One region of the Leuconostoc sp. UCMA20149 genome, then DNA from elsewhere that is predicted to be linked to it. Evidence: a T-box and tRNA genes for the amino acid it is inferred to sense, from the RefSeq annotation. Region 1 holds a T-box; the other regions hold tRNA genes.
The links. A T-box is a leader RNA that pairs with one kind of tRNA and senses whether it is charged. The one in region 1 lies ahead of leuS (leucine--tRNA ligase), so its partner is inferred to be a tRNA-Leu.

Region 1 (8,592 bases):
TTGATCTCACCAGTTGCCATTGAACAAGGTTTGAAGTTTACTGTTCGTGAAGGTGGCCACACTGTTGGTGCCGGAACAGTTACTGAAATCGAAGACTAATATTATTAGTTTTAAAAGGGCATGCATTGCATGTTCTTTTTTTTTAATAAAAAACAAGTACGCAATAGCATACCTGTTTGGTGTGATTATTTATGTGTCTCAGTCTCGCTGTCTCGACCTAAAGCAGCCGTTCGTGCAACATCATCTTCCTTTTCATTTGGTAAAACGAAAAGGTCATCTATCGGGGTTGTTTGAGTTTCTTCACGATTAACAATTTTTGCCATTATGGTCCTCCACTTTTTCTTAATTTTACATTATTTTTTATGCAAAAATATACATTTTATTCAAATTATAATGTATATAAACTGCATATATATGAAAATCGTGTATAATATAAATTAATAATTCGAAACGGAGAGCGATATGGCTGATTTATTGGTGATTGAAAATTTAACAAAGAAATTTGGTGACAAAACAGTTTTTAAAGATATTAACGTTACTGTAAAGAAAGGTGAAGTGATTGCTGTCATCGGCCCATCAGGTGCAGGTAAATCAACATTTTTGAGAGCGATTAATATGTTAGATGCCCCGACAAGTGGGGACGTTTTGTTCGAGGGAAACCAACTAACCAATTTAAAAGAAATTCAGCTTGATCAGCTTCGTGAAAAAATGGGTATGGTTTTTCAAGGGTTCAATCTATTCCCAAATCTGACAGTTCTTGAAAACATCAAACTAGCACCCCTTAAAGTAAAGGGGCAAGATGATAAAATTGCCACAGAAACAGCTAAACGGTTATTGGCACAAGTCGGACTGTCTGACAAGGCAGACCAATATCCTGCAAGCCTTTCTGGTGGTCAAAAACAGCGTGTGGCAATCGCACGTGCGCTGGCAATGTCCCCCGACATGTTGCTTTTTGATGAACCAACAAGTGCACTAGATCCGGAAATGGTTGGTGAAGTCTTGGCAGTAATGAAACAACTGGCAGAGGATGGCATGACGATGATTGTGGTCACGCATGAAATGGGTTTTGCACGAGAAGTTGCGGATCAAGTGTGGTTTATGGCTGACGGTGGTATTCAAGAAATTGCTGAACCAAAAACTTTCTTTGAAACGCCCAAAACAGAACGAGCACGAGACTTTTTACAGAAAGTTCTATAATCTTATGCCTGCGATTGATACTTAAATTTACTGAAAATGATGTAAGTTATTAAAAGCGCTTACATTTTCGAAGAAATAGCGTTATAATAAAAGTATCAAGAACGATAAGAGGTTGGGTCATGGCATATCACAATATTTTAGTAGCAATCGACGGTTCAGAGGTATCGAACACGCTAATTAAAAAGGTGATTGAATTTGCTCCAGAAGCGCATATTGACATTTTAACTGTTGTCGATACCAATGGCGGTGGCTATTTTGGTTCAATTGCGATGAGTGATGATGTTGTATATCAGATGGAGCAAGATGCTGAAGCTTCAATCAACAAGGCTTATGAGTATGCGCAGAGTTTAGGTCATACCGATGTCGATGTTCATGTTCGTTTTGGATCACCAAAGCAAGTAATTGCTCGTCACTTTCCTAAGGATCACAAAAATGATTTGATTGTGATTGGGGAAACAGGGTTGAGTCGACTACAACGGGCAATGGCTGGAACTGTTCCATCATTTGTGACACAAGTTGCGAATACAGATGTTCTCATCATGCGTACTTCTGAAAAGTAAAAAAAACACCAAATGTTGAAAATCATTTGGTGTTTTTACTTGGCTTCTTTAATGATCGTGATGTTCGTAATTTTGACAGGATCAACTGGTTTTGAAGCTTCTCCTGAACTACTGTCTTCAACCTTTGCTTCAGCAATTTTGTCTACTACTGACATGCCTTTGATTACTTGACCAAAAACAGTGTAATCGCCATCTAGGCTAGGGACACCGCCTTTTTTATAGGCATTATAAATTTTTGAAGGGTAATTATTGGCGTCGACTTGCTTTGAAAGATTTTTTTTGTTTTGAACGATGAAAAATTGACTACCATTTGTGTCTGCTCCAGCATTAGCCATTGATACGGCGCCACGAATATTATAAAGTGATGTGCTAATTTCATTTTTGAAACCATTACCACTATCAATGCTACTGTCTTTGCCTTTCCAAATTGACTCTCCGCCTGAGCCGTCACCCTTGGGATCGCCACCTTGAATCATAAAATTGTTAATCACACGGTGAAAGATTGTATTGTTATAGTAGCTTTGTTTAGCATGAGTGATAAAGTTTTCAACAGCTAATGGTGCATATTTGTTAAATAATTTGATAGTGATATCGCCATAACTCGTATGCAGCGTGACTTCACTTTCATTCTCAGACACAGTATTAGTCAATTGAGGTAAAGCAACTTTTTCTAACTTTGGATCCTTTTTTGTGGTTGACGTCTCTGAGTTTGATGAGTTAGCGAAATGCTGGTAGCCAACAATACCAGCGATTAGCAGTACAAGAATCACTGCCATTATGATTTGTGGGGCGAATTTTTTCATGATTAAATCCTTTCGATGATAAATGTCTGAGTTGTGGATGTCGTATAGTTAGCTTGACTGAAATCTTCTGGAATAAGTTCTGACAAATAATCTAGCCAATCTTCTGGCGTTGCATTAAATTTTGTAATCAAGAGACCACCATGCGTTAGTTTTGGCAAAACTAACGAAATTTGATCAATCAGATTTGAGGGCTGATCATGTGTGTTTTCTGTATCAGACGAATAATCAAAAATTGCAACACTAATTTGTTTTCGTTCGCCCATATCAGTACGTAATTGTGGTGTAATTTGGTGGCCAAGCAAAGTGACACGTTCTGATAAACCGCTCATGAAGAGTGAGGCGGCTGCGGCGTTGGCGTTATCTTTTGTGGTTGCATAGCTCAATACATGGCCTTCGTTACCAACACGCGTTGCTAAAAAGCGTGTATTAACGCCATTAGCTGTTGTCCCATCCAAAACCAAATCACCAATTTTAATATTTTGTTCAATTAATTGATGTGTAAATGTATTACTTGACGGAATCATCATGTACTCCTTTATTTTTGAAAAATAGTTGTTGACTGGCAAAGAGCATGGTATATGCTATTGTCATGCCAGCTAAGATATCACTCGGATAGTGAACATTGACGTAGACGCGACTAATGGGAATTAAAATGATTAATCCAATCAGCATATAGGAAGCTAAGTGGCGTAGCCAATTAGATTTTAGGTGACGATGTAAAATGATAATTAGGCTGCCATATAGTAAAACGGCTACCATCGCGTGTCCCGAAGGAAAACTAAACCCAGATGCAGGAACCAAATGAGGTGTTGGGCGCGGTCGAGCAATAATATTTTTAAAGATTTGGTTGCTTAAACCCGCAAACACAATCACATTAAATCCAATGAATAGCGTTTCACGATAAAAGTGGTGATAGATGAGCCAAAGTGAAATAGTTGCCAGAATAATAGCACTCCAACTGACATTACCAATACTAGTAATTGTTGTGAAAAACCAGTTATGTTGATGATCGTAATGTTGAATTAATCCTTGCCCAAAGGTGTCAAGTTGTTGTATGAATTTAGTTTTTAACAACACACCAATTGTTAAAGTCATAAAAGTTATCAAAGATATCCAAGGCAGAATGGGGATTGTGTGTAATTTACGCATACAATGATTATACCCGATTGTGTAGAGATGTGATATAATGAAACCATTATAGTCAACATTAGTACGTATGGCGGGGTTGTAGAGAATAAGTGGCGCTGAAAACTTATCAAACAAAATACGGAACTCGGTTGATTGAATTACGGGTGAAACATCAAGTAGTCTGTAACGTTTGCCCGCGTTAAGGCAAATAGAGACGTAGTAGTACGTGAACATAGGTGGTACCGTGAATTCAAATTTCACCCTATGTCATGCTTTTTTGCATGGCATAGGTTTTTTTATTTGAAGCCGGCTAATCTAAAGAGTGCTTGATGTTTCACTTGGAATAAATCACACAAAGGAATAAATTTATGGCATATAATCACAAAGAAATTGAGCATAAGTGGCAAAAATATTGGGAAGATAATCAGACATTCAAAGCGCCGGATAAATCAGATAAACCTAAATATTATGTTTTGGATATGTTTCCTTATCCATCAGGTCAAGGGCTTCACGTCGGGCATCCAGAAGGTTATACAGCAACGGATATTGTTAGTCGTTACAAGCGTGCTAAGGGTTTTAATGTCTTACATCCCATTGGCTGGGATGCTTTTGGGCTGCCTGCTGAACAATACGCTATCAAAACGGGAAATAATCCTGCCGGCTTTACAAACAAGAACGTCCAAGTTTTTAAAAAACAGATTAAGTCTTTAGGCTTCTCGATTGACTGGTCAAGAGAAATTAATACAACTGATCCGGAATACTATAAATGGTCACAATGGATTTTTGAGAAGTTGTACGAAAAAGGTTTGGCATATGAAGATGAGATTATGGTTAACTGGGCGCCTGATTTTCCAGGCGGTGGTATAGTTGTTGCCAACGAAGAAGTGGTTGATGGTAAAACTGAACGCGGTGGTTATCCAGTTTATCGCAAACCCATGAAGCAATGGGTTTTACGCATTACTGCGTACGCAGATCGCTTGTTAGATGATTTAGAAGAACTAGATTGGCCTGAAGCGATTAAAGAACAACAACGGCATTGGATTGGTCGATCAACTGGTGCTTCTGTTAACTTTAAAGTTGATGGCTTTGATGATGAAATCGAAGTTTACACAACGCGACCTGATACTCTGTTTGGGGCCAAATATATGGTATTATCTCCTGAACACGACTTAATTGAAAAAATTACGACGCCAGATCAAGCAGAGACCATTGCCGCCTATCAAGCTATGGTTGCAACTAAGTCTGATTTGGAGCGAACTGATCTTAACAAAGACAAGACGGGTGCTTTCACAGGTGCTTATGGTATTAATCCAATAAATGGTGAAAAATTGCCAATTTGGATTGCCGACTATGTGTTGTCATCATATGGTACAGGAGCGATTATGGCGGTTCCGGCTCATGATGAACGTGATTTTGCATTTGCTAAGAAGTTTGATTTGCCAATTACACCGGTAATTGCTGGTGGGGATGTGAATGAAGCTGCATATACAGGTGACGGCACGCATATTAATTCTGGTTTTTTGGACGGATTAAATAAGCAAGAGGCTATTAACACTGCGATTGACTGGTTGGAAGACAATCACGCTGGACATAAACAAGTCAATTATCGATTACGGGATTGGATTTTTTCTCGTCAACGCTATTGGGGCGAACCAATCCCAGTCATTCATTGGGAAGATGGGACGCAGACACTTGTACCCGAGGAAGAGTTACCACTTCGCTTACCAGAAATGACGCAAGATCAATTGAAGCCTTCAGGTACAGGTGAATCACCACTTGCCAATGCGACGGAGTGGTTAAACGTGACACGAGAAGATGGTGTTAAAGGACGACGTGAGACCAACACTATGCCGCAATGGGCTGGATCTTCTTGGTACTTCTTACGCTATGTTGATCCACATAACTCAAAGGTTTTGGCAGATCCAGAAAAGTTAAAATACTGGATGAATGTCGATTTATATGTTGGTGGTGCTGAACACGCTGTTTTGCACTTATTGTATGCTCGTTTCTGGCATAAGTTTTTGTACGATTTAGGTGTTGTACCAACGAAAGAACCGTTCCAAAAGCTTGTCAACCAAGGTATGATTTTAGGTGAAAATCACGAGAAGATGTCTAAATCAAAAGGCAATGTGGTTAATCCAGATGAGATTGTTAATGACTATGGCGCCGACACACTGCGTGTATATGAGATGTTCATGGGACCATTAACACAAAGCAAGCCATGGTCTGAAGAAGGCGTTGCTGGGTCACGCCGTTGGTTGGATCGTGTGTGGCGATTACTAGTTGATGATGAGGGCAAGTTGCGTGACCATGTAACAACGGTAAATCCTGGCGATCTGGATAAAGTTTATAACCAGACTGTCAAAAAAGTCACAGATGATTTAGAGAACATGCGTTTCAATACGGCAATCTCGCAATTGATGGTTTTTGTTAACGACGCTTATAAGTCAGATGCTTTACCAATTGAGTATATGAATGGCTTTGTACAAATGTTAGCACCAATTGCACCATTTTTGGCCGAAGAATTATGGCAGAAATTAGGCAATACTGAAGGTGTGAGTTACGAACCATGGCCAACTTATGATGAAAATCAGCTTGTCGAGAACACGGTTGAAATTATTTTCCAAGTCAACGGTAAGGTGCGTGGTAAAGCAACTGTTGCCATAGATATTGATAAAGATGCTATGGTCGAGGCTGCTAAAGCAGACGATAATGTCCAAAACTTCATTAACGGCAAAGAAATTCGTAAAGTTATTGCGATTCCTGGTAAGTTTGTTAATATTGTAGTAGGCTAAAAATTTAAACGTTGTGACATTTATATCAATGATGTTACGTAAATCCTCACCTAGGTGAGGGTACATATCAAAAAATGGGGTCACTAAATATGTCGGATGATCAACGTCCAGAAAATCTCAATAGCGGAAATCGTGTTGATAAAATCAATGTGGATGGACAAATGTTAAGTGCTGAGGAAATTTTGGCACGTGCACGCAAACGTGTGCAAAATAAACAGTCACCATCACGCGCCGGTGTTTCAGTACCTCAGTCTCATCAACAAAAAGTGATGTCCGATGCTGATGTTGCGTTATTAAAGCAAAAAAATGATCAAGCGCGCAAAAATATTATCCAAAAAAAGCCTAACTTGACGGTAACAGAGACCACAAATACGCGACCACAAACTGTTGTACCTTCACCTATGCCAGATGTTAACGACAACCAGGCAACATTGGTAAAAGGTTCCGCATGGCTGTCAGTTGGTAATATGGTGTCGCGTATCTTGGGTGCGTTGTACATTTTGCCTTGGATGGCAATGTTGGGTGTGTACGGTAACCGAGCAAATGGTTTATTTACACAGGGCTACAACGTTTATGCTGTTTTTTTGGCTATCGCGACGTTTGGCATTCCAGCGGCGATTTCAAAGATTGTTGCCGAGCTTACTGCCAAACGCGACATTTACCGTTCGAGACAACTCACTCGGCAGTCGATTTGGCTTGGAATTGGTTTGGGCATTCTCTTTGGCGCCATTTTATATGTTGCAGCGCCGTGGTTGTCTAATGGTAATGCTAATGTCATACCAGTACTACATTCGTTGGCCCCAGCAGTAGCGATTTTTCCACTTATGTCGATGATTCGGGGTATTTTTCAGGGGCACCAATTGATGAGTGTGTCAGCGATGTCACAAGTGATTGAGCAAATTGCTCGCGTCGCTTATATGCTTGTCACGGCAGTGATTATTTTAAAGTCGAACCCGACAAATTGGACAGGTGTTGTCGTGCAGTCAACTTTCGCCGCGTTCATCGGTGCTATTTTCAGTATGCTGGTTTTGATATGGGGATGGGCAAAGTATCGTCACATTTTGGTGCAACCAATTGAGAATGTGCAATCGACAAATCATGCCCCAACATTTGGTTTGGTTTTGAATATTTTAAAAGAGTCATGGCCGTTTATTATCATTGGATCAGCTATCACGCTTTTCCAACTGGTTGATCAGTATACTTTTTTTGACATTATGAATCATTTTTTTGCCAATTCAAACACTGAACTACTCAATCAATTTGCATTGTTTAGTGCCAACCCTAACAAGTTAATCATGATTATTGTGCCGTTTTCTACTAGCATTGCAGCTACGGCCTTGCCAATGATATCGGGCAGTAAAGCAACACTAACTCATGAGGATATACAGACGCAATTGAAACAAGTTATGAAATTGTTTGCTTTAATCATGTTACCAAGTGCTTTGGGAATGTATGCTGTTGCGGGACCTTTATATAAAATGTTTTATCCAATTGGGCCCTCAAATCAAGATGGAATCTATTTGCTTCAATATTCGACTATTTTGGCCATTGTGTTCAGTCTATTCATGCTACTATCATTCGTGTTACAGGCATTGTCGGAAGTGTCGATCGTGATGAAAGCATTTGTAGCAGGATTTGTAATTAAAATTGTTTTGCAAATACCGTTAATTCGTTTTTTCGAAGGAATGGGTGCTCTAATGGCCAGCGTCATTGGCATGGCGGTTGCGATCGCTTACATGCTTGATTTCTTGAAATCAAAGTATGGCGTATCATTTAGTACAATTGGGCGTGAATTGTGGCGTATGTTTGTGGCATCTGCTGTAATGGCAGTAATTGCCAGATTAGTCGTTTTCTTTTTCAGCAATTTTGTATTTCCGATGGATACTAAACTATCTGTTACGGTTACAACGTTTGTTGCCGTATTAGTTGGAGGCACTGTTCTGATTATGACTTACCTTCGTATCGGGTTAGCTGATGAATTATTAGGATCTAAGATGCGATTTGTGCCAAAAATATTACGTTCAAAGCGATGAGTAGTCATCGCTTTTTTGATAACATAAAATATTCTAAAGATGGTATTTTTTAGACGCTTTATACGGTATGCTAAAA
Region 2 (8,592 bases), on a different contig from region 1:
ACAAGCCAGCTGCACGAGTGCCACCGGCAACAGCCACAACGACTACACCACCAATTGTTAGTTTTTGCCACGTTTTCATTAAAATATCCTCACTATATTCTACCGTATTTACTCATTTTACCACATCAAAGACTAATCGGCTGTATAAATGCAATAATTAGGCACTTTTTTTCACGGTTAGTCTAATGAATAAACATTGATGAAAGATATGTACCAATTTTCAGGAATATTATATATATTTTATGTAATAACATAGACAGAATGAAAATATTGTCTTATACTAAGGGCTAATAAGATAAACAAATCAATATATATAGCTATTTTAGCGAGGAAAAATTATGATTGGTATAGAATATATTTTAGAAACAGATTGGAAGCAATCCGCATATATTATTGCGACTGGCGATACGCAATTGGTCAATGTATCAGATCGTGTCCACCATTTATGGCGTGATTCATCTCATGCACGTGCACTACCACGTGACAATCGGATTAAAGAACAAGCACGTATTTTGTCTGATTTTCAAGAAAACGGTTGGGCATAATCTTAAGTCAAATCAATTAAAGGATTATTACTGTGTCAACAAGTAACAGTAATAATCCTTTTTTGAATGTTCACAATTTGTTCACTAAAAATTCGTCTGGTCTTCCACCCCCCCTAGTAGAATGAGGGTCTAGGCTACTAATGGAGAAAAATCATGCGTTTGAACAAACAATTCTACTTACCAATATTAATTGCATTGCTAACCGTTACAGGTCCAATACAGGCCGTGACAGCTGCCGAAGTGATGACAGCTGATGACGTCAAAACGGATAAAAAGCTACGTCTACCAAATGACGGTCGCTCTGACTTGCAAGAATTGATTCAGCGCGTCGCTACTGGTGATACGGGTGACGATCAGCCAGCAGAGACTGAACCTGATGAAACGGAGACGCCTGAAGTAGCTGAAGTGGAACCTGAACAGCCAGCAGAAGCAGACCCACAAGTCGAACAGCCAGCGGTGGCGAAAGCGGATAGCAAACCAGCTTCGTCTGGCAAGGCACCACGAGCAATAACGACAAACACGAACGGCACTAGTACTTGGACATTTGATTCGGATACTGGTTTGTTGGTTTTTGGGGAGGGTACCTTAAGTCAGAGAATTAACACTAATTTAGCAAATGCCAATATTGCCTCGACCGCGGTTAAAAGCATTCAATTTGAAGGCAACGTGATAGCACCAGTATCAATGACTAATTTATTCGCTAATCTAGTGCAACTCAGTGAGTTGATTGATTTGCAAAATTTTGATACGAGCAACGTCACTTCAATGGCATATTGGTTTTACAATACTAAAGCGCTTACCAATCCTGATTTAAGTTCGTTGAATACTAGTAATGTGACGGATATGTCTAATATGTTTTATGAGAGTGGTGTCACTAATTTGGACTTGAGTAGTTGGAATGTTGATAAAGTTACTACGTTTGGGTATATGTTTGCTCAAGCTGTTGAATTAGCGAGTTTGAATGTATCTAATTGGGGTAGCAACCGTACGGCAGACTCAGCTAATATGGCGTACATGTTTTACGGTACGAGTGCCTTAACCAATTTAGATTTAACTAACTTTAAGACGACCAATGTCACATCTATGAGTTTTATGTTCTACAACACACCTTTAGCCAGCCTTGATCTCAGTGACTGGGACGTCACAAAAGTGGCAGGTTTCGATAGCATGTTTTATCAAGCAACAAAGCTAGCAAGTTTGAATCTTACCAATTGGGGCGTTGGGCGCACAGTACCCTCAGTTAGTATGATGTCCATGTTTAGAGGTACTTCTGCCTTAACCAATTTAAATTTAACGAACTTTAAGACGACTAATGTCACGGGTATGAGTTATATGTTTTGTCAAGCGAGTGCCTTGACCAGTCTTGATCTCAGTGACTGGGACGTCACAAAGGTAACAAATTTCAGTTATATGTTTTATAATGATACAGCGTTAACCACTTTGAATTTGTCGAATTGGGGTAACAATCGTACAGCAACAACTGTTAGCATGTCTTATATGTTTGCTGTATCAATTGGTGCGATAAGTGAGCTAGCTACTTTAAATTTGACAAATTTTAAGACTAATAATGTTACGAATATGTCTTACATGTTTCAATGTACTAGATTAAATAAATTAGATTTACACACTTGGGATGTCGCAAAAGTTAGTACTTTTGCTAATATGTTTTACCAGGCAAAGTTAACGGCTTTGAACTTGTCAAACTGGCGGAACAATGATTCATCAACCTCTACCAGCATGGCCAGCATGTTTTCTCAAACGCTTGCATTGACTGAGTTAAACCTTTCAGATTTTTCAACAGCAAATGTTACTGATATGTCGTCAATGTTTAGTGCAACTCAGCTAGAATTTTTAGATCTTCACATGTGGAACGTTACCAAAGTGACATCATTTTCTTTTATGTTTAATAACGCTAAAAATTTAAAGGAATTAAACTTAACAGATTGGGGAAGTAGTCGTACGGCAACCACTGTCAACATGAGGTATATGTTTTATGGCACGGAAACATTAACTACTTTAAACCTGACTAATTTTAAAACAACAAATGCTAGCAATATGGAGTATATGTTTTATGGTACGGGTCTCGAAAGTTTGAACTTAAGTAGTTGGGATGTAACTAAAGTCACAAATTTTATTTACATGTTTTGTGTAACTTCGAGCTTAAAGACCTTGGATTTATCTAATTGGGGCGTTGATCGCACAGCGTCGGCTGTTACCATGCGTTGTATGTTTTCAAATTCTACTGCTCTAACTACTTTAATTCTGACTAATTTTAAGACTACCAATGTCACGGATTTATCTGATATGTTTCGACTTACTGCATTAACTGACTTAGATCTTAGTAACTGGGATGTAACTAAAGTTACAGATTTTAGTAGCATGTTTAATAACTCAAAAATAAGAACCTTGAACCTTTCGGGTTGGAATACGCTTAGTGATGTTCGCAATTTCGACGTCACGTTTACTGGGACTGCTGATCTCTGGAAAATCACGTTGAGTGAGAATATTAAGTTTACCAAGATTTCTACTTTTGTGACAGCACCATCTATTGGTACAACGATTACAGATAACGGACAAAACTACAAAACCACAAGCGCGTCTTGGCAAATTGTTGGTACCGGAACGGACCATCACCCAACCGGAGACATGGTTACCACAACGGAAATGTACGCTGATCGATTAGAACCCGTTACCTATGTTTGGGCGCAAGCGCCCACTTTTGATGGCGTTGCTAACCTTACTTTTGGTCCACTTGGGGCTGGGAATTTCCGTAATGGCAACAAACCGTTGGCAACTAATATGGCAACCGGCACAGTTAATCTCATCAACTTGGAAAGCGGGATACCGTACAAAGTGTCTGTGGTACAAACAAGTGATTGGACTACATCTGGTCAATCAGCAACGATTTCAAAGAATGATTTGAGTATTCAATATGGTGACAATAGTTTAACCGATAGCGTTGACTTCTGGTCGGGTAATTCGACAACCAGTCAAAAGAGTATTTTGTTTAATCACAATACCACTAACGCATTTAGCATTTGGCTAAATCCTAACGCGGTGATTGACACTATATTATTAGGCAAACAGTTACAATCAGAATTAACTTGGACATTGAGCGAGACGCCGTAATCAAAAAAAGACATCGAATCAATTAATTCGATGTCTTTTTTTGTTAGGTTTTAATTTTAGAAACTTGTAAAAGTCGATAAGCAGACTGAACAAAATGTTTTTAAATTCAGCAAACATTGCTGGTGTAGCCAATAAAAAAGAGTGATACCAAGCGTTTCACTTAATTTCACTCATTATTACCTTAATTATGCCGCCGGTGGGAGTCGAACCCACACGGTGTTGCCACCACTGGATTTTGAGTCCAGCGCGTCTGCCAATTCCGCCACAGCGGCATATGCTGCGTGGTTGTCTGATTTCAAACAACTACACTAGAATACCAAGATATCGCTACCCTGTCAACCCTTTTTATTTTTTTCTCTTTCTTCAGCCAAAAATTCTTCGTGTGTTTCTTTTTTCAGAACGTGCGAAACGTGATTCAAGGCATTGTCTAAAAGCGTCAAAACATGAGAATCGCTCAAGCAATATAGAATTTCACGCCCTTGACGTTTGGTTTGCACTAATTGTGCTTCACGCAAGAGTTTCAACTGATGAGAAACAGCCGATTGTTCCATATCCAAAATCGCGATAATTTCCGAAACACTGTAAGCGCGTTCACGCAAAAGCTCCAAAATTGTTAATCGCTGACGATTGCCCAATAATTTAAAAATGGTTTCTAGTTCAATAATGACATCTTTTTTCATACCCCTATTATAACAGGGTAAATAAATGTTGTAATGTACCAGCTGCAAACATGACATAAATACCGAGTGCAACATAGATAATCAGCTGTACTTTATCACCAAAGCGTTCTAATAGTCGGTAAATAATCGGCATTTGTGTCACTCTATAAGCAAGCAATAAAGCCAACGATAAAATCACAATAAAGATTACAAAAATTATTGGTAACAACGTTAAATTAATCATTGTAAAATATGGCACATACAGCACAATGTTATCAGCACCACATGTTGCTATCGTAATTCCCACCATTTTGAGAATTAGTTGTTTTTTACCGGATTGGCGTAAATTATCCGCAACTTCAGCCACCTCATCTGAGTCGGAATAATAATTTTTGATACCAATAATAATTGGCAAAATACCCAACAAGCCTAATAGCCATTCTTCAGGCACTTGTTTGAGTCCTAGAGCAATAACTACCGAAATCATCACTAACACTGCGTTACCAAGGTAAGCGCCGAAAACGACTGATCGTACTTGTGCTGGTTGACGATATTGTCCAAAAATAAATAGCAAAATAATAAAATAATCAGTTGTCGTCCCAATATATGATAGTGCCGCCGTCATCAATGTTTGTAACATGCCTTCAATTTCCTTTATATGAATTTATATTCATATAAATTATAACATGAAATATTTTTCATGTATAGACCAAAAAATAACTGCCGCTTGATATCAACCATTTTCAACAGCGTTTACACTGTTTGAAATAATCGTTTTAATCAATTAGCAGTTATGTGTTTAACTATCGTGACGTGCGACCATTGATGAAATCTTTGCATGGCGAGCAACGTAAGCGGCTTGTGAACCTAGCGATCCCCAGAAACCTTCACGCGAATGTGCACCAACAATAATCAAGTCAGCGCCAACACGTGGTGCAATATCCTGCACAAGTACCTCGCCTGCCTTAGCGCCATCCGCAAAAATCGTTTCAACGTTAACGGCCCCTTTTGAGACAGCATACGCACGATATTTTTCCAAATTAGCTTCAAACTCGGCACGTTTTTCTTTAATAAAATCAAGGTGTAGTGCGTCGATTGTTGACAAATCACCCATTTCTAAAACTGTGGCAATTGTCAACTTTGATCCGTCTTCACTAGCCTGATGAATCGCATTAGCTAAAGCAAAGTAGCCTTGCTGTGATTCATCAACACCAACTAAGATGTTTTTAAATTGCATTGGTTCGATGTTTAAGTTTAATTCACTCATGATATCTCTCCTCTTAGGCACCAAATAGTTGACCAATAATTTGAACAACCAATTGAATATTCAAAACTGTTAAGACAGCGAATGTAATCCATCCCAAAACTGTCATCCACATTGGGTTAGCAAATTCTTTACCCATAATCTTTTTCGATGATGTGAATAAAATTAATGGTGCCATAGCAAATGGCAAAGCAACTGACAAGAAGACCTGTGAATAAACTAGCAATTGATCCAGTTTATCTTCAGCACCACCGTAAATCAATGTGAAAGCAACAACTGGAATCAAAGCTAATCCACGTGTTACGACACGACGCAACCACATTGGGATACGCATGTGTAAGAAGCCTTCCATAATGATTTCACCGGTTAATGTACCAGTAATCGTTGAGTTTTGACCTGATGCTAGCAAAGCAACCGCAAATAGTGTTGATAGTATTGGTGAAGCAACTGCACCAGCAATTGTCTTATCACCCAAAGCACTATACATTGAACCAAAAGTACCAACTTTATCAGCGTGACCAAAGAACAAAGCCGCTCCCAAAATCAAAAGTAATGAATTGATAACAAAAGCCAAAGACAATTGGATATTTGAATCCCATGTCATAAAGCGAACCGCTTCTTTAATTGCAGATTTGTCATTACGATCAACCTTACGTGTTTGTGAAATTGATGAGTGCAAGTAAAGGTTGTGTGGCATAACTGTAGCACCAATAATACCCAAAGTCAGTGTCAACTTAGAGTCGCCACCACCAATAGGTGAAGCACTACTTAAATCTTGTAGTTGTGGCAAATAACCACCAAACAAAGCTGTCAATTCAGGCTTTGATAGCACAACGAGATAAGCAAAGATAACCAAGATTGTGATGATAAGCGTCATCACAATCGCTTCAATCTTTCGGAAACCAAATTTCATTAGTAACAGCAGCAAAACAACATCAAAGGCTGTCGTCAGAACAGAGGCAATCATTGACCAACCAAACAACAAGTGTAAGGCAATCGCGCCACCAATAACTTCAGCGATATCTGTGGCCATTAATGCCAACTCTGTCATAATCCAAAGTGCAATACCACCTGGTTTGTTAGTGCGATCACGCGTTGCTTGTGCCAAATCTTCTTGTTTGACAATACCTAATTTACCGGCCATATATTGTAACATCATGGCAATCAATGATGAAATCAATACGACTGATAACAAAACATAACGGTACTGTGCACCACCACCAACAGAAGTTACCCAGTTACCCGGATCCATATAACCAACGGCAACAAGAGCACCAGGGCCTGAAAAGGCTAATAATTTTCGCCAGAATGAACCATCTTTCGGTGCTTCAATCGAGCTGTTAACATCACTCAAACTCAAAGTGTCATCAGCATTTTCAACTAGATGATGCTTTGGGTTAACGCTTGTAGAATCTTGCATTCTATCTCTCCTTTAGATTTCTCCTCAGAACAAAATAAACGAATTTCGACTTGACATATCGTGAATATTCACTTGTCGGCAAACTTACTGCGTGCCAAACAGATACAACAAGTGCTAAATAAATTTCATAAAGGGTTTCATTCAACACCGCAGTTGAAAGCTTATGAAAATTACCTAACTCGACTATTGTCGCTCCAGTACATATTACATATTACACGCTATTCACAAAACGTCAACAACAAAAAAAAGCGCATTTTAAAAATTCGCCTTTTTGGTGATTAAAATGAAAGAAAATTCTCTCTAAATCAACTTTTGTAATCCCTTTCATTAAATTATTACATTTTCGTAACATCACAATTTTAAATTTGGTTGCACGTTTGGTCAAAGCTAGATGTTTCAATTTGAATGGTGACATGACTAATATGAAAGGTTGTTCGCAGGGCACTGGTGATATCTTCTAAAATAACTTGCCCCTCAGTGGCAGTGCCATTTAACGAGAGATGAACCGTTAAGGCAGTTTCGGTAGTTGACAATGGCCATATATGCAAATCGTGAAACTGCGCCACACCGTTATGGTTAGCAATATACTGGGCAATAGCTACCTCATCAATGCCATCGGGTACACCATTTAGAGCCAAGTTAAATGTTGATTTAATCATTGGCCATGATGTGATTGCAATCACCACACCAATAATCATCGAAACAATGGCATCTATTGCAACCCAACCGGTCCATTGAATGAGCAAGCCAGCCACAACAACACCCAAAGACACACCTGCATCAGCTAACAAATGAACGTACGCTGTTTTTTCATTGAGGTCATGTGACTGATGTCCGTGCTCATCAGGTACACCAGAAACTCTAAACAAGAATGCGGTCGAAAAATTAATCACAATACCAACAGCTGCCACAATCATAATTGTAGCCCCACTAGCATGACTGACATTCGAAGTAATCAAATCCCTAATACCTTCATAAAATATAGTTACGACGGCAAATATTAAAAGTAAAGAATTAAAAATACTGGCTAGTATTGACATATTATGCCATCCGTAAGTATGTTGTTTAGTAGCTTTCAAACCAAAAACAACCACCGCTAACCAAGCAATTATGAGTGCTAAAACATCGCTCAAATTGTGAAAAGCATCAGCAAAAAGTGCCGTCGAATGGGCAATTTTTGCAAAAATTAATTCTGCCAAAACAAAAACAATATTTAAGGTAATCCCAATCACATAAGGTCTTTGTTTCATTTTTAAAGTTTGATTTGTACGTGCCATCTCGTCTCCCCTGAAATATACTAACCTCATTCTACCACTTAATATGAAAAAATGTTCATATATTTCAAGTTTGTTGAAGATTAAGATAACGCCGCGAAAAAGTCACCCGCGTCACCCACAATTTGATCAATAGGATATGGCGTTGCAATATATTCTAAATTGACAGACATAACCGTTGCTTGCGGACTAGCATATTGAAGCAGTCCGGCAAATGGATAGACCTGAAAACTCGTCCCCACAATCACAATCAAATCAGCTTCCCGAACCCAAAGTGCTGAACGTTCCACCTCAAACGGCA
Region 3 (8,592 bases), on a different contig from region 1:
CTAATAATTTTGATTTGTCCGGGGTAGAAGTGATTGACCCTGCCAACTATGATGAAAGTGCGCTAGCGCAATTAAATGCTGCATTGGTTGAGCGTCGTAAAGGCAAGACGGACGCCGATACTGCTGCCAAATGGCTAAAAGATGTTAATTATTTTGGTACAATGCTTGTTTACACCGGTAAAGCTGATGGCATGGTTTCTGGGGCAACGCATCCAACGGGCGACACGGTTCGTCCGGCGTTGCAAATTATCAAAACTGCACCCGGCTCAAGCCGAATTTCTGGTGCCTTCATCATGCAAAAAGGTGATGAACGTTATGTTTTCTCCGATGCGGCTATCAATATTGATATTGACGCACCAACCATGGCTGAAATTGCTGTGCAATCTGCCAAGACTGCAAAAGTCTTTGAAATTGACCCTAGAGTAGCCATGTTGTCATTTTCAACAAAGGGTTCAGCTAAATCACCCTTGGTAGATAAAGTTGCCGAAGCGACTAAGTTAGCTAAAGAGTTGGCGCCAGAATTTGCTGACGTGATTGATGGCGAGTTGCAATTCGATGCTGCCTTTGTGCCGACAGTTGGTGCAGCTAAGGCACCTGATTCAAAGGTTGCTGGGCACGCCAATACATTTATTTTTCCAAGTTTAGAAGCCGGAAATATTGGCTACAAAATTGCCCAACGACTGGGTGGTTACGAAGCAATTGGTCCGATTTTGCAAGGTTTGGCAAAACCTGTTTCTGATTTGTCACGTGGTGCCAATGAAGAAGATGTTTATAAGGTTGCTATTATTACTGCAGCACAAGCATTGGCTTAAATCGTTTAATTGATAAAAAAAGGAATCCAAGATTATTCTGGATTCCTTTTTTGTGTCACAATAAGCGACTGTCGTTGGTTAAACGTTGAAAACGTGGCTTGTTCATCGTCCTTAAAAATTGAAAATAGTTCGGTAGCATTCTTTTCAGAAAGTTTCACGGACCAATCGCCAATCGTTAAAAAATACTGATCAGCCATGTCGTAAAATTGCAGTTTTGCTATTTTACCTTGATGATCAGCCATCAAATCGTATACAGTCTTTTTTGTCATATCATTATTCAAATTGGGCATCGTAAAGTCGTTTGTATATTCCTTGTTTCTGCAATAGTGAGTCATGTGTACCAGTTTCAGCAACTTGACCGTCGTTCATCACAATAATCTGATCAGCCTTATGAACGGTGCTCAGTCGATGAGCAATGACGATTGCCGTCTTTGCTACCATTAAATTGTCGAGTGCATGCTGAATTGTTTTTTCGGACTCATTATCAAGTGCTGCAGTTGCTTCATCAAGAATGACAATCGGTGCATCCTTGAGTAGGGCACGCGCAATTGATAAACGTTGTTTTTGACCACCTGATAGTTTTAAACCGCGTTCTCCAACTTGCGTTGCCAGTTGATTGGGTTGTTTAGCTATGAAATCCGCAATGTCAGCGCGCTTTGCTGCTTGCCAGATGGCTTCTTCATTGGTATTGTTACTGCCATACATAATATTGTCAGCGATTGTGCCATCGACAATCGTGACATCTTGGCTAACGACAGAAATATGTTGTCTGAGGTCTGAAATTTGAAAAGTACGAATATCAATGTTGTCAAATAAAATATCGCCTTTACTACGATCATAAAAACGAGTGAGTAGTTTGATGATTGTTGATTTTCCTGAACCGGAACGCCCCACTAAGGCGGTGGTTTTACCGGCTGGCATTGTCATACTAACATCATTTAAGGCATGATCTGAACCCATTTCATAATCGAAAGTTACATTAGAAAGCTGAATATGTTGCTGGAGTGGATTTGGGAAAGGTTGAGGTGTTGTAGGTTCAAGTATCTTTGGCTCATAACTCAAAATATTTTTAATGCGATCATAAGAAACTTGGGCGGTTTGAAACACATTCATGAGCATTGAAAACGAACGGATAGGATCTTGTAGCATTGCCACATAGGCCAAATAAGCAACAAGATCACCGATTGTCATGGCTTTGTTCATGACTAATAAGGATCCAAACAATAGCACAATCGCTGTACCAATTGTATTGATTAGTGTGACTAGTGGTTGGAAAATGGCTTGCCATTTAGTTGCTTCTAGTGAGTAACCATTAGATTCTTCAGCGATTGATTCAAATTTAGTCGTTTCGGCATTTTCAGTTGTATAAGCTTTGATCAGCTCAATTTCAGTTAGCGTTGCTTGAAGTTGATTATTAATTTTACTTTGGGCGTATCTGACATTAGAATAAGCTTCTCGAATATGGCCGCGAAAAAAACGAATTGTGACAAACAAAATTGGGAAGGTGATTGATACCATTAAGGCGAGTTGCCAATTTTGAATAAACAAAAAAATTAGGACACCAACGAAAGTAAAAATATTGCCAATAATGCCAAAAGTATTGGAGCTAATCAGCATTTGCAAATTGCCAATATCACTCGTTAAACGCACCATGAGATCACCAGTTTTGGCATCTTGAAAAAATGCGTAATCTTCTTTTAAAATAAAGCGATAGGTTTTGATACGTAATTCAGTTATTGCACGTTGCGAAAGCATTTGCATCATGTAAGTTGAGGCAAAGCTGACTACGCCTAAAAAGATTGTGACTATTAACAGACCAATAACATTAGTGTATAGCGTCTGTTGTTGACTATTAGGTAAAGCGTGATCGATAATGTTTTTTGTAAACTGTGGGACCACAAAATTTAAAACAGCCATTAGAGTCAACAAAAAAACATTTAAGATGACTAAACCACGTCTTTTTAAGACCGAACCAAATACAAACCGTAACATTTCAATAGCAGTCGTATCAGATTGGGCAAGTTGTTTTTTAATTTCTGTGGGACTCATTCGTCCATTTGGATTTCTCATAATGAAGCTATTATACGCTTTTCAAGGAATAATTGGCTACCAATCCATAATAGAACGACCAATGACGATAAGTGCAAATAATAATAAAGCACATAAATAACAAACGCCAGCCATTAACCACCAAGTAATTCGCATATTATCGCCTCCTCAAAAAGTATTCTCTCACTTAAATATAATGTCAAATTGTGAAAAATCAAAGAAAGCGCATTGCAGTTAAGAAAGTGATAACTTTTTTTAGAAATTCTTTATGAATTAAACACCTGACAGGCTCAAATTACCTTCCAGAAAAATTGAGTGTTTTGATTTTACCATACTTTAAGAGAGCAGGTTGGTTGACAAGAAAGCGCTTTCATGATAATTTTTAGTTAATCTATTACTAAAATATTAATGAGTTTAGGAGAGTGAAATGGGAATAAACAATGTTTTGCATCGTCGGCAATATAAAATTGTAATTGATGACACAATTAGCGGATTAAACTTAGATATGCTAGGTGACTTAGGTATCTGGAGTAACCCTAAAAATAAGCATTACCTTTTAACATTAAGATCAAATGAAGATCCGAATACAGATATTGGTACATTCATCAAGATTTTTGAAAAGAAGACAGGATTAACCTCTGATAATTTTACAATCCAGTCTCAAACCGGACCATTGACATTACAAAGAGGGGTTGATGATGAGTGGTTTTAAATGATTGAAAAAAACGACGCAACCATGTTTGTGGTAAGGTCGTTTTTTGTTTGAAAAACGGCGTTTTAGTAATGATAGATGAGATCAAATGTTTTGACAATATATGATTGATAAGTCGTTAAATCAACATTTATGCAAATAAAAAAACGTTTCCTCAACATTTGTGAGAAAACGGGGAATATGCCGATGACAGGAATCGAACCTGCACGATGTTGCCATCATACCGACCTGAACGGTACGCGTCTGCCAGTTCCGCCACATCGGCAAATCAACTCCCTTATTATACCCGAAAAAAAGAGGGTTGACAAATTTTCTCAATAAGGTATTCTAATGTTACGTAAGAAAAGGAAATAGTAATGACAGTATTCACATTCAATCTAGCTTCTTCCTCCACTCAATCACTCGTGTGATTGGGATTCTTTGCGTATGATAACGTGGAATTGCTGACGACATGAGTTTAACAACTGATGTCGTCTTTTTGTATACTGAAAGGAATGGTCATGGTAACGTATAATTTTTCGGCGGGTCCGGGTGTACTTCCGACCCCAGTTATTTCCCAAATTCAGGCAGATTTGGCACAAAATGAATTCACACATCTGTCCATTTTGGAAATTTCACATCGTTCGGCACAGTTTGAAACAATAATGGCCAGTGCGCAGCAACGCCTGCGCGATTTGATGTCTATTCCCGACGAATATGGTGTTGCATTTGTTCAAGGCGGTGGTTCGTTACAATTCGAAATGGTACCGTTGAATTTGGCAACCGACAAACAAAGCATTGCGGTTCTTGATTCCGGCAATTTTGCGGCTAAAGCGGCACAAGCTGCTCAAATGCTAGGTAAAAAAACGACAATTGTTGGCTCAAGCAAGCCACAACATTATCGTTATTTACCAAAATTAGCGGGTGATTTTGATGCGAATGCTTATGATTACTTGCATATCACGACTAACAACACAATTGAAGGCACAACCTATCATCAAGATAAATTGCCGCAAACAACTGGTCGTTTAACGGCTGATATGAGCTCGAACATTTTGGCAGAACCTTATGATATAACTCAATTCGATGCCGTTTTTGCCGGTGCTCAAAAGAATCTTGGTCCTGCTGGTGTGACACTGGCAATTATCAAAAAAGATTGGTTAGCTTCGCAATCTATTGAAAACGTCGGTCCAATGATGCGTTATCAAAATTATTTAGATAAAGATTCAATGTATAACACACCGCCAGTATTTGCCATTTACGCCCTTGACTTAGTCTTGTCTTGGGTACAAACAGAGGGCGGTGTTGATGAAATGACGCGTCGCAATCGCTTGAAAGCAGCTAAACTGTATGACTTTTTGGACGAATCCCGTTTGTTTGAAGCACCAGTAAAAGCTTCAGATCGTTCACTAACGAATATTGTTTTCACGACCAATGATGCGGAACGTGATGCACAAATAACTGCTCAAGCAAAAGAAAATGGTTTGTTTAATCTTGGTGGTCATCGTTCTGTTGGTGGTTTTAGAGCGTCACTTTACAATGCTCAACCAATGGCAGCCGTTGATGCGCTGATTGAATTTTTAAACAAAGTAGAAAAAGGATAAGCAATGACTAATATAAAAACGTATAATGCCATAAGCGGCAAGGGTTTGGATTATTTATCGCAACATGGTTACGATATTAATGCGCAAGACTCACCCAAGGGAATTTTGTTACGTTCACAAAATTTATTTGACGAAGTGATTCCAGATACTGTAAGAGCCGTTGTTCGCTCGGGTGCTGGTTTTAATAATATTCCGGTTGCAGATTTGTCAAAACGGGGGATTGTTGTCTTTAACACGCCTGGTGGTAACGCAAATGCTGTTAAAGAATTAACGATTGCCTCATTGATTTTAGCTGCTCGTCCGGTAGTTGGGGCAATCAAATTTGCTAACCAGACACGTGGTGGGGATGTGTCTCTGCGGACTGAATCAAATAAAGGCGGCTACCGAGGCACAGAGTTGGCTGGTAAAACGCTTGGCGTGATTGGATTGGGGAATGTGGGATCTAAGGTCGCCAACACAGCTTTGGCTTTGGATATGGATGTGATTGGTTATGATCCCGGCCTAAATGCTAATACAGCATGGCGAATAGACCGACACATTGTTCATGCGCGTAATGTTGAAGAGGTTTTGCGCCGAGCCGACTATGTGACCGTCCATATTCCAATGGAAGAAAAGAACGATCACTTTATTGATGCTGGCAAATTGCAATTAATGAAACCAGAAGCAGCATTATTGAATTTGTCACGTGGTGGTATTGTCGACGATCACGCGGCTAAAGCCGCATTAGATAGTGATCAACTTCGTATGTATATTACTGATTTTGCCGATGATGTTTTGTTTGATAATCCTAAAGTTATTATTACACCACATATTGGGGGCTCAACAATTGAAGCCGAAGATACAAGTGCTCTGATGGCAGCCAAGGAGTTAGATGAATATTTAACTAGCGGTAATATTATTAATTCTGTAAATTATCCTGATGTTAATGAACCATTTACCACCAACTATCGTGTTGGTATAATTCATGAGAATGTACCAAACATGATTGGTCAAATCTCTGCCTTTTTTGGAGATAATGGCATTAACATTGAGCAATTGAGCAACCGCGCTGTTGGACAATACGCCTATACTTTGGTAGCCATCAATGATTTTACATCAGCGCAACAGGAACATGTCAAAACAGCTTTGGATGAAATTCCACACGTGATTTTAACAAGACGTTATCAAAATCCAAATATGATGATTGGTGATTAAAGGAGATATTATGACACAAGAATTACAAGAGCAAGCCATTGCACAGTTAGCAAAGCGTGGCGTTGAAATTGAAGATATTGCAGAAGGCACTCGTAATTTCTTAACTGACAAATACCACGATGAGCTTGATGAACAAACATTGACACAAGCTATTTCACGTGTGTTACACAAAGATGAAGTAGCAGATATTATTTTGACAGCGCTTTATTTGGATGAGCAAGCGGAAACGATGCCAGATGATCAACCGTTAAAACGTCGCCTGCAACGAGATGCTAATGGCCACAATGTCGATGAAATTTTAGCGATTGCAATTACCCAGCAATTCTCTGCAGCTGCAACTGTTCATTACGGTTTATTAGATGACTTGAAGCCAGGATTGATTGGTGTTATCAACGATAAAACAGATAGTATTAATGTTTATCTTGACGATATCTTGGCAGCGCTAATTGCCAGTGCTGCTATGACCTACTTGGAATTACTGGGTGGTAATAACTATTAAACGCAGCAATGCGTTTTTTTTGGACACAAATTCTTCATAATGCCTAAAATTCTTACTTATCTCAACATGATTAGGTCAATAATTATTCACTTTCATTTTTTAAAATAGAAATATAATATGACTGGTTAGAAAGTGAAGGGGAGAAAGAACAATGGATATGGCACCTCAAAAACATTATGTTTGGGTCAATCAACGGCGCACAATTGCATCACTTATGTTAGCGAAAGAAAAAGATTGGGAAGCAAAAATTGATAAAGTTTCGGACAGAAATGCTGCCGAATTCACGAATCAATTCGATTTTGACTTAATTTTTCATCCTGATAAAATTGTCCGAGATGAAGTACTTGAGTCAACACGAAGATTGCAAGTGCCACCCCATCTCGTTAATAATACCGACGTTCAAACTGCTCTGGAAAAACTAAAAAAATGTTTCAGTACAGCAAAATCCAATGATGAATTAATAACAGCGCGTCGTTTCTTGCACGACACAATGCTGGCATCAGAAAAAGTGCATCAAAAAACACTTCGGCAAGCTAAGATGACCCTTTACGACGTCATGCCAGTTGGTAATGAGACAAAAGTTAGACAAGCGGTATTGTCATTATCACAGTTATTACTCCATCCTGAATCCAATGTTGATGAATTAAAAGCAGCGATTTCTAAATTGACAAGTACAACTGTTTTGGCACGAATTGATAGAAAAATAGCTTTAACCGATTTAAATGCGGGGCCAAGTACCAGGTTATATAGGAGAATGTCTGATGCACAATTGTTGCGAACAAATCAAATTAGTGATTTAACAAATTTAGCACCCAAATACCGTCGTGATTTAGGCGCATTATTAAAGCATTATAAGCTTTTATCTTCCGAAAATGTGTACCAACAGTTGAACACGATGTTACTGCAAGCAGCCAAAAAACGTCATGAAAATTGGGATGAATTGTATCAAAATGCTGAAAAAGAACTTGACGTATTATTGCAACAACGTGAAAAATTCGATCGTGATTTAGAAGAAACAATGGCAAATATGGGGACAAGTAACGTTGCAAGGGAACCTGAAGTTAAAATTGTCATTGAATTTATTCAAGCCATGTATAAAGGCGCCATGGCAGATGAACAATTTGTGCTTAAATTATTATCTGAACGTGTGACACAGGCAACAATTGAACGTGAAAAAGCAGTTGAGTTTGCTGAGACCTATCTTAATGGTCTCTACATGAGTCGGTGGTCGGAAGACAATGATGTTCAAATTGATGCACTTGTGTTGGACAATACATTATACGATAGCAAGGCGACAATCTCTTCTATCTATTCTCTAACCAATCGATTGAGATCATCCGTACGTCGGAAACAAGCGGAGTTGGATGAGGCGTTGAAGTTAGCACGTCAGTTGCTCACGACAATGAATGGCTCGCGTCAAGATAAAGAAATTGTTAGCGACATCAAATATTTAAAACAAACTATGAAGTCAGTAGATTCAAAAGCCATCATGGCTGCCTATCAGCAATTGCAAGCCACTCAGAAAATGATTAGCGCATCAACAAAAACAGAGAAAAGTCAGCTAGATCTTCTTTTAGAGGAAGTTTATCAAAGTAGTGTGGCCAATGAACCCACTTTACAAAAATTAATTGCCCACATTCATACTTGTGAGGGATTTGCCGCCATGAAAAAAACACATCGTGACTTGTCAGAGACATTTATTGATTTGCAAACAGCTAGGCAAGGCGTGAATGCGATGGCAAC

Region 2: it encodes a tRNA-Leu, which carries the amino acid that the T-box ahead of leuS (leucine--tRNA ligase) is inferred to sense. The anticodon was not compared.
Region 3: it encodes a tRNA-Leu, which carries the amino acid that the T-box ahead of leuS (leucine--tRNA ligase) is inferred to sense. The anticodon was not compared.

What each region holds. Positions count from the first base shown of each region.
Region 1 is NZ_VJYC01000003.1:6,042-14,633, forward strand. Features, by position in the region: gene tuf (elongation factor Tu) at 1-99, shown strand, start outside; gene FF105_RS03265 (hypothetical protein) at 186-323, opposite strand; gene FF105_RS03270 (amino acid ABC transporter ATP-binding protein) at 463-1,197, shown strand; gene FF105_RS03275 (universal stress protein) at 1,317-1,757, shown strand; gene FF105_RS03280 (peptidylprolyl isomerase) at 1,793-2,560, opposite strand; gene FF105_RS03285 (hypothetical protein) at 2,563-3,084, opposite strand; gene FF105_RS03290 (phosphatase PAP2 family protein) at 3,068-3,655, opposite strand; T-box leader at 3,755-3,956, shown strand; gene leuS (leucine--tRNA ligase) at 4,057-6,483, shown strand; gene FF105_RS03300 (putative polysaccharide biosynthesis protein) at 6,573-8,516, shown strand.
Region 2 is NZ_VJYC01000001.1:200,565-209,156, reverse strand. Features, by position in the region: partial or broken gene FF105_RS01290 (peptide ABC transporter substrate-binding protein) at 1-79, opposite strand, end outside; gene FF105_RS01285 (hypothetical protein) at 339-545, shown strand; gene FF105_RS01280 (BspA family leucine-rich repeat surface protein) at 1,230-3,674, shown strand; tRNA gene FF105_RS01275 (tRNA-Leu) at 3,863-3,946, opposite strand; gene FF105_RS01270 (ArsR/SmtB family transcription factor) at 4,010-4,354, opposite strand; gene FF105_RS01265 (cadmium resistance transporter) at 4,362-4,973, opposite strand; gene FF105_RS01260 (universal stress protein) at 5,133-5,600, opposite strand; gene FF105_RS01255 (Nramp family divalent metal transporter) at 5,614-7,017, opposite strand; gene FF105_RS01250 (cation diffusion facilitator family transporter) at 7,377-8,294, opposite strand; gene FF105_RS01245 (NAD-dependent protein deacylase) at 8,375-8,592, opposite strand, start outside.
Region 3 is NZ_VJYC01000014.1:20,478-29,069, reverse strand. Features, by position in the region: gene pta (phosphate acetyltransferase) at 1-812, shown strand, start outside; gene FF105_RS09390 (hypothetical protein) at 845-1,081, opposite strand; gene FF105_RS09385 (ABC transporter ATP-binding protein) at 1,086-2,882, opposite strand; gene FF105_RS09380 (hypothetical protein) at 3,289-3,573, shown strand; tRNA gene FF105_RS09375 (tRNA-Leu) at 3,755-3,838, opposite strand; gene serC (3-phosphoserine/phosphohydroxythreonine transaminase) at 4,074-5,156, shown strand; gene FF105_RS09365 (3-phosphoglycerate dehydrogenase family protein) at 5,160-6,350, shown strand; gene FF105_RS09360 (phosphatidylglycerophosphatase A family protein) at 6,361-6,849, shown strand; gene FF105_RS09355 (hypothetical protein) at 7,007-8,592, shown strand, end outside.